DNA from 2 places in the Streptomyces sp. NBC_00078 genome. Region 1 is predicted to be linked to the other one. Evidence: riboswitches for the same ligand, from Rfam matches in the RefSeq annotation. Region 1 holds a riboswitch; the other holds the start of a gene.
What was found. Region 1 has a riboswitch for glycine ahead of gcvT (glycine cleavage system aminomethyltransferase GcvT). Riboswitches for the same ligand answer to the same signal wherever they lie in the genome.
Positions count from the first base shown of each region.

Region 1 (5,943 bases):
TACACGTCCAGGCCGATGGCGAGATACGGCGCCCCGAGCGCCGGCTGCACCCAGGCCCGGCGCAGCGAGCGGACGGACGGGGTGCGGTGGGCGTTCTGCGTGAGCAGGGCGTAGAACTGCGGGATCTCGATCGCGGGATCCGACAGGCGCAGCGGGCCGGCGGCCTGGCGCTCCAGGCCGGTGGCGATACGGCGCAGGTCGAGCCAGGGGATGCCCAGGCCGCCGCCCGGGGCGTGCGGGTTGAGCCAGAGGCCGAAGTGGTCGGGGTACAGGGTCCGGGCCACGTCCAGGCCGTCGACCACCTCGTAGGACCTGTTCCAGCCGCTGGCCGAGAGTTCCTGGGCGGAGGTGACGCACGGCGCGTAGCCGTAGCCCTCGACCTCCATGTTTCCGTACTGGGCGTCCGGGGAGCCCGCCTGGCCGTGCCACAGGAGCATCCAGATCTGGCCGGCGCCGGGGGCCGCCAGTGCGCGGAGGAGTGCCTCGTAGGCGTCGTAGCGCCCCGGCGTCACCTGGCGCAGCATGTGCTCGACCGTCCCGGTCGTGGTGCCGCTGGCGCTCACGTGTACCGCCCCTTCTGGAAGTTGCCCACTTCTGCCAACAGCTTAAGCGCCCGGGAGTGCCGGACTTGTTGTGCCTTCGCCCCTGGCGGCGCTCACACGTGATCACCCGTATAGAACGGGCGCACCTGTTCTCGCATCCAGTTCGCCACCGGGTCGTCCGTCACGTCCAGGAGGACCAGGTTGACCGGCCACGGGGTGGGAACCGCGGTCGCCGCCCGCTCCAGGGCGGCCAGGGGAAGCGCCCGCAGGTCGCCCTCCCGCTGGGAGAGTTCGACGCCCACGAACATCACCGGGGCCGCCGTCTCGACGAGGGCGAGGCAGCGGCGGGCCGTGACGACCACGCCCGTCTGCGCGAACTCGGCACAGGCCGCGGCCAGGAAGTCGACCGGGTCGTCCTGCCAGTCCGGTTCGAAGAGCTTGACGCGGGCGCCGGCGGCCGGGCCGTCCAGCGGGGTGCGGCCCACCCGGCACAGCTCGGCGACCGCGGCCGGCGGAAGGGGGACGCCGACCACGCCGTCGGGGTTGAGCGCGAGACCCACCTGCGGGGGCAGCCCGCGGGCGAACTCGACGGCCGGGGCGATCGTGTACGACATGTGCGAGCCGACGACCTGGCGGAACTGCTCCTCGGAGCTGAAGACCGGGACATAGGCCTGGCCCTCGATCTCCAGCGTCGGCAGGTCGAGCGGGCCGCTGTTCGGGCCGCCGCCGCTGGGCAGCGGGACCCAGACGAAGCTGCGTCCGAGCACCTCGATGATCCGGCCGCCCGCCGAGGGCATGCCGAGGGAGGCCGACAGCACCTCCTCCAGTTCGTTGCCTGGCCATCCGCCGTGCGGATGGGGGTGTGCCTGTACGGGAAAGTCCGCGGGAAGATCCGCTGGGAAGTCCATCTGTGTCCGACCGCCTGCTGAGAACCACTGCCTGCTGAGAACCACTGCTGTGCCCGGAAAGGCTAACGGGTGGGACGGACAAAGGGGTCAGCCCGTGAAGCCGATCCTGCGCAGTACGTCCGCCGCGTCCCGGTCCAGCAGCACCGCCGAGCCGACCCCCTCGGGCAGATCGCCCCGCTCCACCGCACGGATCAGCCGGCCGGCCGCCGTGCGGTGACGCAGGAACGCGTAGCGGGAGACGCCGCGGCCGCGCTCGCGCTGGCCCAGAAGCGCCGCGCCGGGCGGGACGTCGAGCAGCACGAGGTGCAGGGTGCCGCCGCGGCGCCGGGCCTCGCGGGCCAGCCAGCCCCGCACCCAGGCCTGGGTGCCGCAGTCGTGCACGACGACGCCCTCGCCGCCGCGCAGGGCGCGATGCAGCCCGGCGTAGTGGGCGAGCCGGACGAGGGGGCGGTAGACCGCGTACGGCAGGAAGCGGGACGCGCGGGCGTCCCACCGGTCGCGGGCGTCCTGCGAGTCGATACGGACGCCACGCACCGCGCGCTCCATCAGCGTGGACTTGCCGCTGCCGGGCAGGCCGGTGACCACCACGAGATCGCGGGGGCCGAAGAGCAGGGCGTGCGGGCTGCGCCCCGAACGGTCGCGCAGATCGCGGACCACGGGTTCCGGCCGGACGCCACACGCCTCCTGGGCCGGGGCCGCGGGCTGCTCGGGCAGCGCGACGGCCGGGCTCGTGGCGTACGCCGTGGTCCTGTCCACCGTGATCGTCCTCCCCTGGGGCCGGGTTCGGAGTCCCCTGCCCTCCGAGTGTAAAGAGAAGGTAATGCGCGGTGTCTCGTGTTTTCGTGATCGCCTTGCCACAAGCCGGTTACAGACCGGGCCTGCCACCCTCGGACCCGGCGTGCGATGATGTGCGCGCCAACTGCATACCGGCCGTTTGAATCCGCGCGGGAGAGTCCCCAGCACCAGATCGCTGGGGCGCCGAAGGAGCAAGTCCCTCCCTTGAATCTCTCAGGCCCCGTTACCGCGCGGGCGAGGCACATCTGAAAAGCGGGCCGCCGTTCCCGGTGGTCCCACCCACGGTGCAAGCCATGCCGCGAGCGGTCATGGCGAACCTCTCAGGTTCCGATGACAGATGGGGAGGAATGCCCTCGCCTGTCCCGCTATGCCCTGGGAGACGACCGTCCGATGAGCAGTACCCACATCCGTCGTACCGCGCTCGACGCCCTGCATCGTTCCCTCGGTGCGACGATGACCGACTTCGCCGGCTGGGACATGCCCCTGCGCTACGGCTCCGAGCGCGACGAGCATCTCGCCGTACGGACGAAGGCCGGACTCTTCGATCTCTCCCACATGGGCGAGATCGCCGTGACCGGCCCGCAGGCCGCCCAGCTCCTGAACTTCGCCCTGGTCGGCAACATCGCCTCCGTCGGCGTCGGCCGCGCCCGCTACACCATGATCTGCCGGGCCGACGGCGGCATCCTCGACGACCTGATCGTCTACCGGCTCGGCGAGAGCGAGTACCTGGTCGTCGCCAACGCCTCCAACGCCCAGGTGGTGCTGGACGCGCTCACCGAGCGGGCCGCCGGCTTCGACGCCGAGGTGCGCGATGACCGGGACGCGTACGCGCTCATCGCCGTGCAGGGCCCGGAGGCCGCGGGCATCCTCGCCTCCCTCACCGACGCCGGCCTCGACGCCCTGAAGTACTACGCCGGCCTGCCCGGCACCGTCGCCGGCGTCCCGGCCCTCGTCGCGCGCACCGGCTACACCGGCGAGGACGGCTTCGAGCTGTTCGTCGCCCCCGGCGACGCGGAGAAGCTGTGGCAGGCGCTGACCGAGGCCGGCGCGTCCGCCGGGCTGGTCCCCTGCGGACTGTCCTGCCGGGACACCCTGCGCCTGGAGGCGGGCATGCCGCTGTACGGGCACGAGCTGTCCACCTCGCTCACGCCCTTCGACGCCGGGCTCGGACGGGTGGTGAAGTTCGACAAGGAGGGCGACTTCGTGGGCCGCGAGGCCCTGCGGGAGGCCGCCGCGCGCGCCGAGTCGAACCCGCCGCGCGTCCTGGTCGGCCTGGTCGCCGAGGGCCGCCGGGTCCCGCGCGCCGGTTACCCGGTCGTGGCCGGCGGTGAGGTGATCGGCGAGGTCACCTCCGGTGCGCCCTCCCCCACGCTGGGCAGGCCGATCGCGATGGCGTACGTCGACGCGGCGCACGCGGCCCCTGGGGCGCCCGGCGTGGGCGTGGACATCCGGGGCAGTCACGAACCGTACGAGGTCGTGGCGTTGCCGTTCTACAAGCGCCAGAAGTAGAAACTGGGCGGCGGGCGGCCCGTCCACGGACGTGACCCCGCGCACATCTTCCCTGCTCACACGCGTATCCAGCAGTCACCCATTCATCAGCACTCCCTCGCGTACAGGAGAATTCAGGCCATGAGCAACCCCCAGCAGCTGCGCTACAGCAAGGAGCACGAGTGGCTGTCGGCCGCCGAGGACGGCGTCTCGACGGTCGGCATCACGGAGTTCGCGGCCAACGCGCTCGGCGATGTCGTCTACGCCCAGCTTCCCGAGGTGGGCTCCGCCGTGACCGCGGGCGAGACCTGCGGCGAACTGGAGTCGACCAAGTCGGTCAGCGACCTGTACTCCCCCGTCACCGGTGAGATCACCGAGATCAACGAGGACGTGGTGAACGACCCGTCCCTGGTGAACTCGGCCCCCTTCGAGGGCGGTTGGCTTTTCAAGATCCGCGTCACGGACGAGCCGGGCGACCTGCTCTCCGCCGACGAGTACACCGCCCAGAACGCCGGCTGAGGAGCCGTAGACGCATGTCCGCACTGAACACTCCCCTGCACGAGCTCGACCCGGAGATCGCCGCCGCGGTCGACGCCGAGCTGCACCGGCAGCAGTCCACCCTCGAGATGATCGCCTCGGAGAACTTCGCCCCGGTCGCGGTCATGGAGGCCCAGGGCTCGGTCCTCACCAACAAGTACGCCGAGGGCTACCCCGGCCGCCGCTACTACGGCGGCTGCGAGCACGTCGACGTCGCCGAGCAGATCGCCATCGACCGGGTCAAGGACCTGTTCGGCGCCGAGTACGCCAACGTCCAGCCCCACTCCGGCGCCTCCGCCAACCAGGCGGCCCTGTTCGCGCTGGCCCAGCCCGGCGACACGATCCTCGGCCTGGACCTGGCGCACGGCGGGCATCTGACCCACGGGATGCGGCTGAACTTCTCCGGCAAGCAGTTCAACGTCGTCGCCTACCACGTCGACGACGCCGGTCTCGTCGACATGGCGGAGCTTGAGCGGCTGGCCAAGGAGCACCGCCCCAAGGTGATCATCGCCGGGTGGTCGGCGTACCCGCGGCAGCTGGACTTCGCGGAGTTCCGCCGGATCGCCGACGAGGTCGAGGCGTACCTGTGGGTCGACATGGCGCACTTCGCGGGCCTGGTGGCCGCGGGCCTGCACCCGAACCCCGTCGAGTACGCGGACGTGGTCACCTCCACCACCCACAAGACGCTGGGCGGTCCGCGCGGCGGGATCATCCTCGCGAGGAAGGAGTTCGCGAAGAAGCTGAACTCCTCCGTCTTCCCGGGCTTCCAGGGCGGTCCCCTGGAGCACGTGATCGCGGCGAAGGCGGTCTCCTTCAAGGTCGCCGCCGGCGAGGAGTTCAAGGAGCGCCAGCGGCGTACGGTGGAGGGTGCGCGCATCCTCGCCGACCGTCTGACGGCCGACGACGCCCGGGAGGCCGGGATCAACGTGCTCTCCGGCGGCACCGACGTCCACCTCATCCTCGTCGACCTGCGCGAGTCCGAACTGGACGGGCAGCAGGCCGAGGACCGTCTCCACGAGGTCGGCATCACGGTCAACCGCAACGCCGTCCCGAACGACCCGCGCCCGCCGATGGTGACGTCGGGGCTGCGGGTGGGCACGCCCGCCCTGGCCACCCGCGGCTTCACGGCCGAGGACTTCGCCGAGGTCGCGGACGTGATCGCCGAGACGCTCAAGGCGGCTTCCCCCTTCGGGGAGGCCGACGTGGAATCGCTGAAGGCGCGGGTCAAGGCCCTTGCCGACAAGCACCCGCTGTACCCCGGCCTGACCAAGTAGTTCCCGGCGGGGGTGCCTCTCGGGGCACCCCCGCCACCCCATAGTTGAGGAGTCCCCGTGGCCATCTCGGTCTTCGACCTGTTCTCGATCGGCATCGGCCCGTCCAGCTCCCACACGGTCGGCCCGATGCGCGCGGCCCGTATGTTCGCCCGCCGGCTGCGCAACGAGGAGGTGCTGGACTCCGTCGCGTCGGTACGGGCCGAGCTGTACGGCTCGCTCGGCGCGACGGGGCACGGCCACGGAACGCCCAAGGCGGTGCTGCTCGGCCTGGAGGGCGCCTCCCCGCGGACGGTCGACGTGGAGGGTGCAGACGAGCGGGTGGAGCAGATCAAGCAGGCGGGCCGGATCCGGCTGCTGGGCGAGCACGAGATCCCGTTCTCCTTCGACGACGACCTGAAG
Region 1 is NZ_JAPELX010000001.1:6,451,508-6,457,450, reverse strand. It holds gene OOK07_RS30465 (enhanced serine sensitivity protein SseB C-terminal domain-containing protein) at 1-563, opposite strand, end outside; gene OOK07_RS30460 (enhanced serine sensitivity protein SseB) at 656-1,450, opposite strand; gene OOK07_RS30455 (AAA family ATPase) at 1,538-2,212, opposite strand; glycine riboswitch at 2,386-2,484, shown strand; glycine riboswitch at 2,485-2,592, shown strand; gene gcvT (glycine cleavage system aminomethyltransferase GcvT) at 2,636-3,754, shown strand; gene gcvH (glycine cleavage system protein GcvH) at 3,875-4,252, shown strand; gene glyA (serine hydroxymethyltransferase) at 4,267-5,544, shown strand; gene OOK07_RS30435 (L-serine ammonia-lyase) at 5,602-5,943, shown strand, end outside.

Region 2 (5,943 bases), 5.0 Mb from region 1:
CATCTGCGGCGGGCCGGGATCACCACGGTCGACGAGATCGCCGAGGCGGGCGAGGACGAGCTGGTCCGGCTGCTGGGCAAGGCCCACGGGCACGCGCTGCACGCCATGGCGCTGGCACACGACGACCGGCCCGTGGTCGCGGAGCGTGAGGCCAAGTCGGTGTCGGTCGAGGACACCTACGACGTGGACATCCACGACCGGCTGAGGGTGGGCCTCGAGGTGCAGCGGCTGGCCGAGCGGTGCGTGCGGCGGCTGCGCGGCGCGGGGCTTTCGGGGCGGACCATCGTGCTCAAGGTGCGGCGCTACGACTTCTCGACGCTCACCCGTTCAGAGACGCTGCGGGGGCCCACCGACGATCCGGGAGTGGTGCGGGAGGCGGCCGCCCGGCTGCTGGACATGGTGGACACCACCGGTGGCGTACGACTGCTCGGTGTCGGGGTCAGCGGGCTCGCCGACTACACGCAGGAGGATCTGTTCGCGCAGGCCGCGGGGGAGCGGGCGGAGGTGTCGGTGGAGGAGACGGCGGACGAACCCGCACCGGAGCAGGAGACACCCGCCGAGCGGCGCTGGCCCGCCGGGCACGACGTGCGGCATGCCGGGTTCGGGCACGGGTGGGTGCAGGGCAGCGGGCTCGGGCGGGTCACCGTGCGGTTCGAGACGCCCGACTCGGAGCCGGGGCGGGTGCGGACGTTCCGGACCGACGACCCCGATCTGGAGCAGGCGGATCCGCTGCCGTTGGTGGCGGGTGGATCCGGGGCTTCCGTGAAGGGGGACCCATGTTGACGTGCCTCAGGCGTCGGCATCCTCCGCGCCCGCGATTCTGCCGAACGACCGGTCCGGGACCGAGGGAGGAGAGGCGATGTCGAGACCGTAGTGGTGGTAGAGCTGAAGCTCCTGTTCGGGGGAGAGGTGGCGGCCGACCCCGAAGTCGGGGGCGTCCTTGATGAGAGTGCGGTCGAAGGGGACGTGGAGGGTGCCCTCGACCAGTTCACTGGGCTCCAGGGGGACGAAGGCGTCCCGGGAAAACAGGCCGGTGCGTATGGCCGCCCACTCCGGCACGCCGGTCGCGTCGTCGAGATAGACCTCGTCGATGGTGCCGAGCTTGGTGCCGTTGCGGTCGAACGCCTTGCGGCCGATCAGGTTGCGCGGATCGATGTCGGTCTGCACGGGCCCTCCACTTGGTCGCAACTCATTCGTAAGCACTACAAAAGAGCACATAGGGGCAGGCGGCCACTCGAAGGACCGGGTGGTGCGCTCGCTGGTAGGCTGACAGCGGCTGCTGACCCCGTGCGGGAGAGTCCTCCGGACGCCACCGGAGGCGCCGAAGGAGCAAATCCTCCCCGGAATCTCTCAGGCTCACGTACCGCGCGGACGAGGTCACTCTGGAAAGCAGGGCGGGTGTCGACGGCTTCCGCTCTCACCGACGGTGAAAGCCGGACATCCTCGGGTGATCCGGTGAAGCTCTCAGGTCGAGATGACAGAGGGGGAGGCCGATCGGGTACCCGCGCCGTGGTACCCCTCGAAGGTCGTGGCAGACCAGGAGGCCTCCGCAAATGACCGCCCATCGCATTCCGCTCTCCGAGCTCGAGAAGGGGATTCCCTTCGAGCAGCGTCACATCGGCCCCGATCATGAGGCTCGGGCCAAGATGCTCGCGCATGTCGGCTACGGCTCTCTGGACGAGCTCACGGCCGCCGCGGTGCCGGATGTGATCAAGAACGCCGATGCCCTGGATCTGCCGGGCGCGCGTACCGAGGCCGAGGTGCTGGCCGAGCTGCGTTCGCTGGCGGATCGGAACCAGGTTCTCGATTCCATGATCGGGCTGGGGTACTACGGGACCTTCACCCCGCCCGTCATCCTGCGCAATGTGATGGAGAATCCCGCCTGGTACACGGCGTACACGCCCTACCAGCCGGAGATCTCGCAGGGGCGCCTCGAAGCCTTGCTGAACTTCCAGACGATGGTCGCCGACCTCACCGGGCTGCCGACCTCCGGTGCCTCGCTGCTCGACGAGGGCACGGCCGCCGCCGAGGCCATGGCGCTGTCCCGGCGCATGGGCAGGAACAAGAAGGGCCTGTTCCTCATCGACGCGGACGTGCTGCCCCAGACCGTCGCCGTGATCGAGACCCGCGCCGAGCCGACGGGCGTGGAGGTCGTGGTCGCCGACCTCAGCGAGGGCATTCCGGCGGAGATCGCCGGGCGTGAGATCAACGGCGTGCTGGTCCAGTACCCGGGTGCCTCCGGTGTCGTACGCGACATCAAGGCGTTGATCGACCAGGCACACGAGCTCGGCGCGCTCGTCACCGTCGCCGCCGACCTGCTCGCGCTGACGCTGCTGAAGTCGCCCGGCGAGCTCGGTGCGGACATCGCCGTCGGTACGACGCAGCGGTTCGGTGTGCCGATGGGCTTCGGCGGGCCGCACGCCGGCTACATGGCCGTACACGAGAAGTTCGCGCGCAGCCTGCCAGGGCGGCTCGTGGGTGTGTCCGTGGACGCCGACGGGCACAAGGCCTACCGGCTGGCGCTGCAGACCCGCGAGCAGCACATCCGGCGCGAGAAGGCGACCAGCAACATCTGCACCGCCCAGGTGCTGCTCGCCGTCATGGCCGGTATGTACGCCGTGTACCACGGGCCCGAGGGGCTGAGGGGCATAGCTCAGCGCACCCACCGGTACGCCACGATCCTCGCCGCGGGGCTCACCGCCGGCGGTGTCGAGGTCGTGCACGGCTCGTACTTCGACACGCTCACCGCGCGCGTCGCCGGGCACGCAGCCGACGTCGTCGCAGCCGCGCGCGAGAACGGCGTCAACCTCCACCTCGTGGACGCCGACCATGTGTCGATCGCCTGTGACGAGACCACCGCGCGGGCCCAACTGGGTGCCGTGTGGGCCGCTTTCGGGGTCGAGGGTGACATCGAGGCGCTGGACGAGGCCGCCGGGGAGGCGATCCCGCAGGCCCTGCTGCGCAATGACGCCTTCCTCACCCACCCCGTCTTCCACGAGCACCGCTCCGAGACCGCGATGCTGCGCTACCTGCGCCGGCTCGCCGACCGCGACTACGCGCTCGACCGCGGCATGATCCCCCTGGGCTCCTGCACCATGAAGCTCAACGCGACCACGGAGATGGAGCCGGTCACCTGGCCCGAGTTCGGGCAGCTGCACCCGTTCGCGCCCGCCGATCAGGCGCAGGGGTACCTCACGCTCATCCGTGAGCTGGAGGAGCGGCTCGCCGAGGTCACCGGGTACGACAAGGTGTCGCTGCAGCCCAACGCCGGTTCGCAGGGCGAGCTGGCCGGGCTGCTCGCCGTCCGCGGATATCACCGGGCGGCCGGGGACGAGCAGCGGACCGTGTGTCTGATCCCGTCCTCCGCGCACGGCACGAACGCCGCCAGCGCCGTCATGGCCGGCATGAAGGTCGTCGTCGTGAAGACCGCCGAGGACGGTGAGATCGACGTCGAGGACCTGCGGGCGAAGATCGAGCAGTACCGCGACGAGTTGTCCGTGCTGATGATCACGTACCCCTCCACGCACGGTGTGTTCGAGGAGCATGTCGCCGACATCTGCGCGCAGGTGCACGAGGCCGGCGGGCAGGTGTACGTCGACGGGGCCAACCTCAACGCCCTGGTGGGGCTTGCGAAGCCGGGGCACTTCGGCGGTGATGTCTCGCACCTCAACCTGCACAAGACCTTCTGCATTCCGCACGGCGGTGGCGGTCCCGGGGTCGGTCCGGTCGGTGTGCGTGCGCACCTGGCGCCGTATCTGCCGAACCACCCGATGCAGCCGGCCGCCGGTCCCGAGACGGGTGTCGGGCCGATCTCGGCGGCTCCGTGGGGTTCCGCGGGGATCCTGCCGATCTCCTGGGCGTACGTCCGGCTGATGGGCGGCGAGGGCCTGAAGCGTGCCACGCAGGTGGCGGTCCTCAGCGCCAACTACATCGCCAAGCGGCTCGAACCGCACTACCCCGTGCTCTACAACGGCCCCGGCGGCCTGGTCGCGCACGAGTGCATCATCGACCTGCGTCCGCTGACCAGGGCGACCGGTGTGAGCGTCGACGACATCGCCAAGCGGCTGATCGACTACGGGTTCCACGCGCCGACGATGTCGTTCCCGGTGGCCGGCACGTTGATGATCGAGCCGACCGAGTCCGAGGACCTGATCGAGCTGGACCGGTTCTGCGAAGCGATGATCGCCATCCGTGCGGAGATCGAGAAGGTCGCGGCGGGCGAGTGGCCGGCCGAGGACAACCCGCTCCGAGGCGCGCCGCACACGGCTGCCGCGCTCGGTGAGGAGTGGGAGCACGCGTACACGCGTGAGGAGGCTGTCTTCCCGGCCGGGGTGTCGGCCGCCGACAAGTACTGGCCGCCGGTGCGTCGCATCGACCAGGCCTTCGGTGACCGCAACCTGGTCTGCTCGTGCCCGCCGCTGGACGCGTACGAGAACTGAGCCGGAACGAGGGGGCCCCGCTTCGGCGGGGCCCCCTCGCGTCACGCCGTCGCGAGCGAGATCTCGGTCGACTTGATCAGGGCGACGACCGTTGTGCCGGATGCCAGGCCGAGGTCCTGGGCGGCGTCCCTGGTGATGGCGGAAGTGAGTTCGCCGTCCTCGACGGTCACCTTGACGGAGGCCATCGCACCGCCGGAGGTGACCGCGGTGACCGTGCCGGGCAACTGGTTGCGGATGGACAGGCCCTTGACCGGGCCGGTGGCGAGGGAGACCTCTGTCGACTTCACCAGGGCGCGGACCGCGGAGCCCGGGGCGAGCGCCAGGTCCTTCACGGCTTCAAGAGTGATCGCCGCGGTGAGGTCCTGGCCGCCGGTGAGGCGGATGCCGACGGTGGCCATCGCCTCGCCGGGGGTGATGGCGGTGACGGTGCCGGACAGTTGGTTTCGGATGCTCAGGGTCATGGCATCACGGTAGAGCTTTGAGCGCCTTATGCCGGGTATGCGTGGGTCTGTGTGGCCTTGACCGTCGCCCAGACCGTTGTGCCCGGGCGCAGGTCGAGTTCGGCCGCGGCGACCGTGGTGAGGTCGGCGGCCAGGGGGAGTTCGCCGGCGAGGTCCGCGCGGATCTGGTCGCCGTGGGTCTCCAGGCCGGCCACCTCGCAGCGCCAGTGGTTGCGGGCGCTGGAGCCGGTGGGTGGGTTCCGGAAGAGCGTGACGGCGCTCGGCGGGAACGCCACGAAGACCGGGCCGGACAGGATCTCGGTGGTGGTGATGGCCGGGCCGGTGTCGAGGCGGACGGTGTGGCCGTCGGCCTGTCCGCGGTAGAGGTTGAGGCCGACCAGCCGGGCGATGTAGTCCGTACGGGGATGGCGGGCGATGTCGGAGGGCGTGCCCTCCTGGACGACGCGGCCGTGCTCGACGACCACCAACCGGTCGGCCAGCACCATGGCGTCCAGCGGGTCGTGTGTGACCAGTACCGCCACCGCCTCGAACTCGGCCAGGTGGCGGCGGAGTTGGGACCGTACGTCGAGGCGGGTACGGGCGTCCAGGGCGGCCAGCGGCTCGTCGAGGAGCAGCAGCCGGGGGCGGGTGGCCAGGGCGCGCGCGACGGCGACGCGCTGGGCCTGGCCGCCGGAGAGACGGCGGGGCCTGGCGCCGGCGTGCTCGGCGAGGCCCATGCGATCCAGCCACTCGGCGGCCAGGGCGCGGGCCTCCGCCTTGCCGGCGCCCTGGCAGCGCGGGCCGAAGGCCACGTTGTCGAGGGCGGTCAGGTGAGGGAAGAGCAGGTAGTCCTGGAAGACCACGCCGATTGGGCGGGACTCGGGTGGCGTACGGTCCAACTCGGCGCCGTCCAGCCGTAGATGACCGCCGCTGAGCGGGACGAGGCCGGCGAGGGCGCGTAGGGCGGTGGTCTTGCCCGCCCCGTTGGGGCCGAGCACGGCGACCACGTCTCCAGGGGCCGCGGTGAGTGTCACGTCGAGGCGGAAGGTTTTCCGGTCGACCAC
Region 2 is NZ_JAPELX010000001.1:1,406,661-1,412,603, reverse strand. It holds gene OOK07_RS06575 (DNA polymerase IV) at 1-783, shown strand, start outside; gene OOK07_RS06570 (PRC-barrel domain-containing protein) at 790-1,167, opposite strand; glycine riboswitch at 1,281-1,376, shown strand; gene gcvP (aminomethyl-transferring glycine dehydrogenase) at 1,554-4,439, shown strand; gene OOK07_RS06560 (TOBE domain-containing protein) at 4,481-4,900, opposite strand; gene OOK07_RS06555 (ABC transporter ATP-binding protein) at 4,927-5,943, opposite strand, start outside.
Region 2: it holds a riboswitch for glycine, as region 1 does, so the genes downstream of both, gcvP (aminomethyl-transferring glycine dehydrogenase) here and gcvT (glycine cleavage system aminomethyltransferase GcvT) in region 1, are expected to answer to the same signal.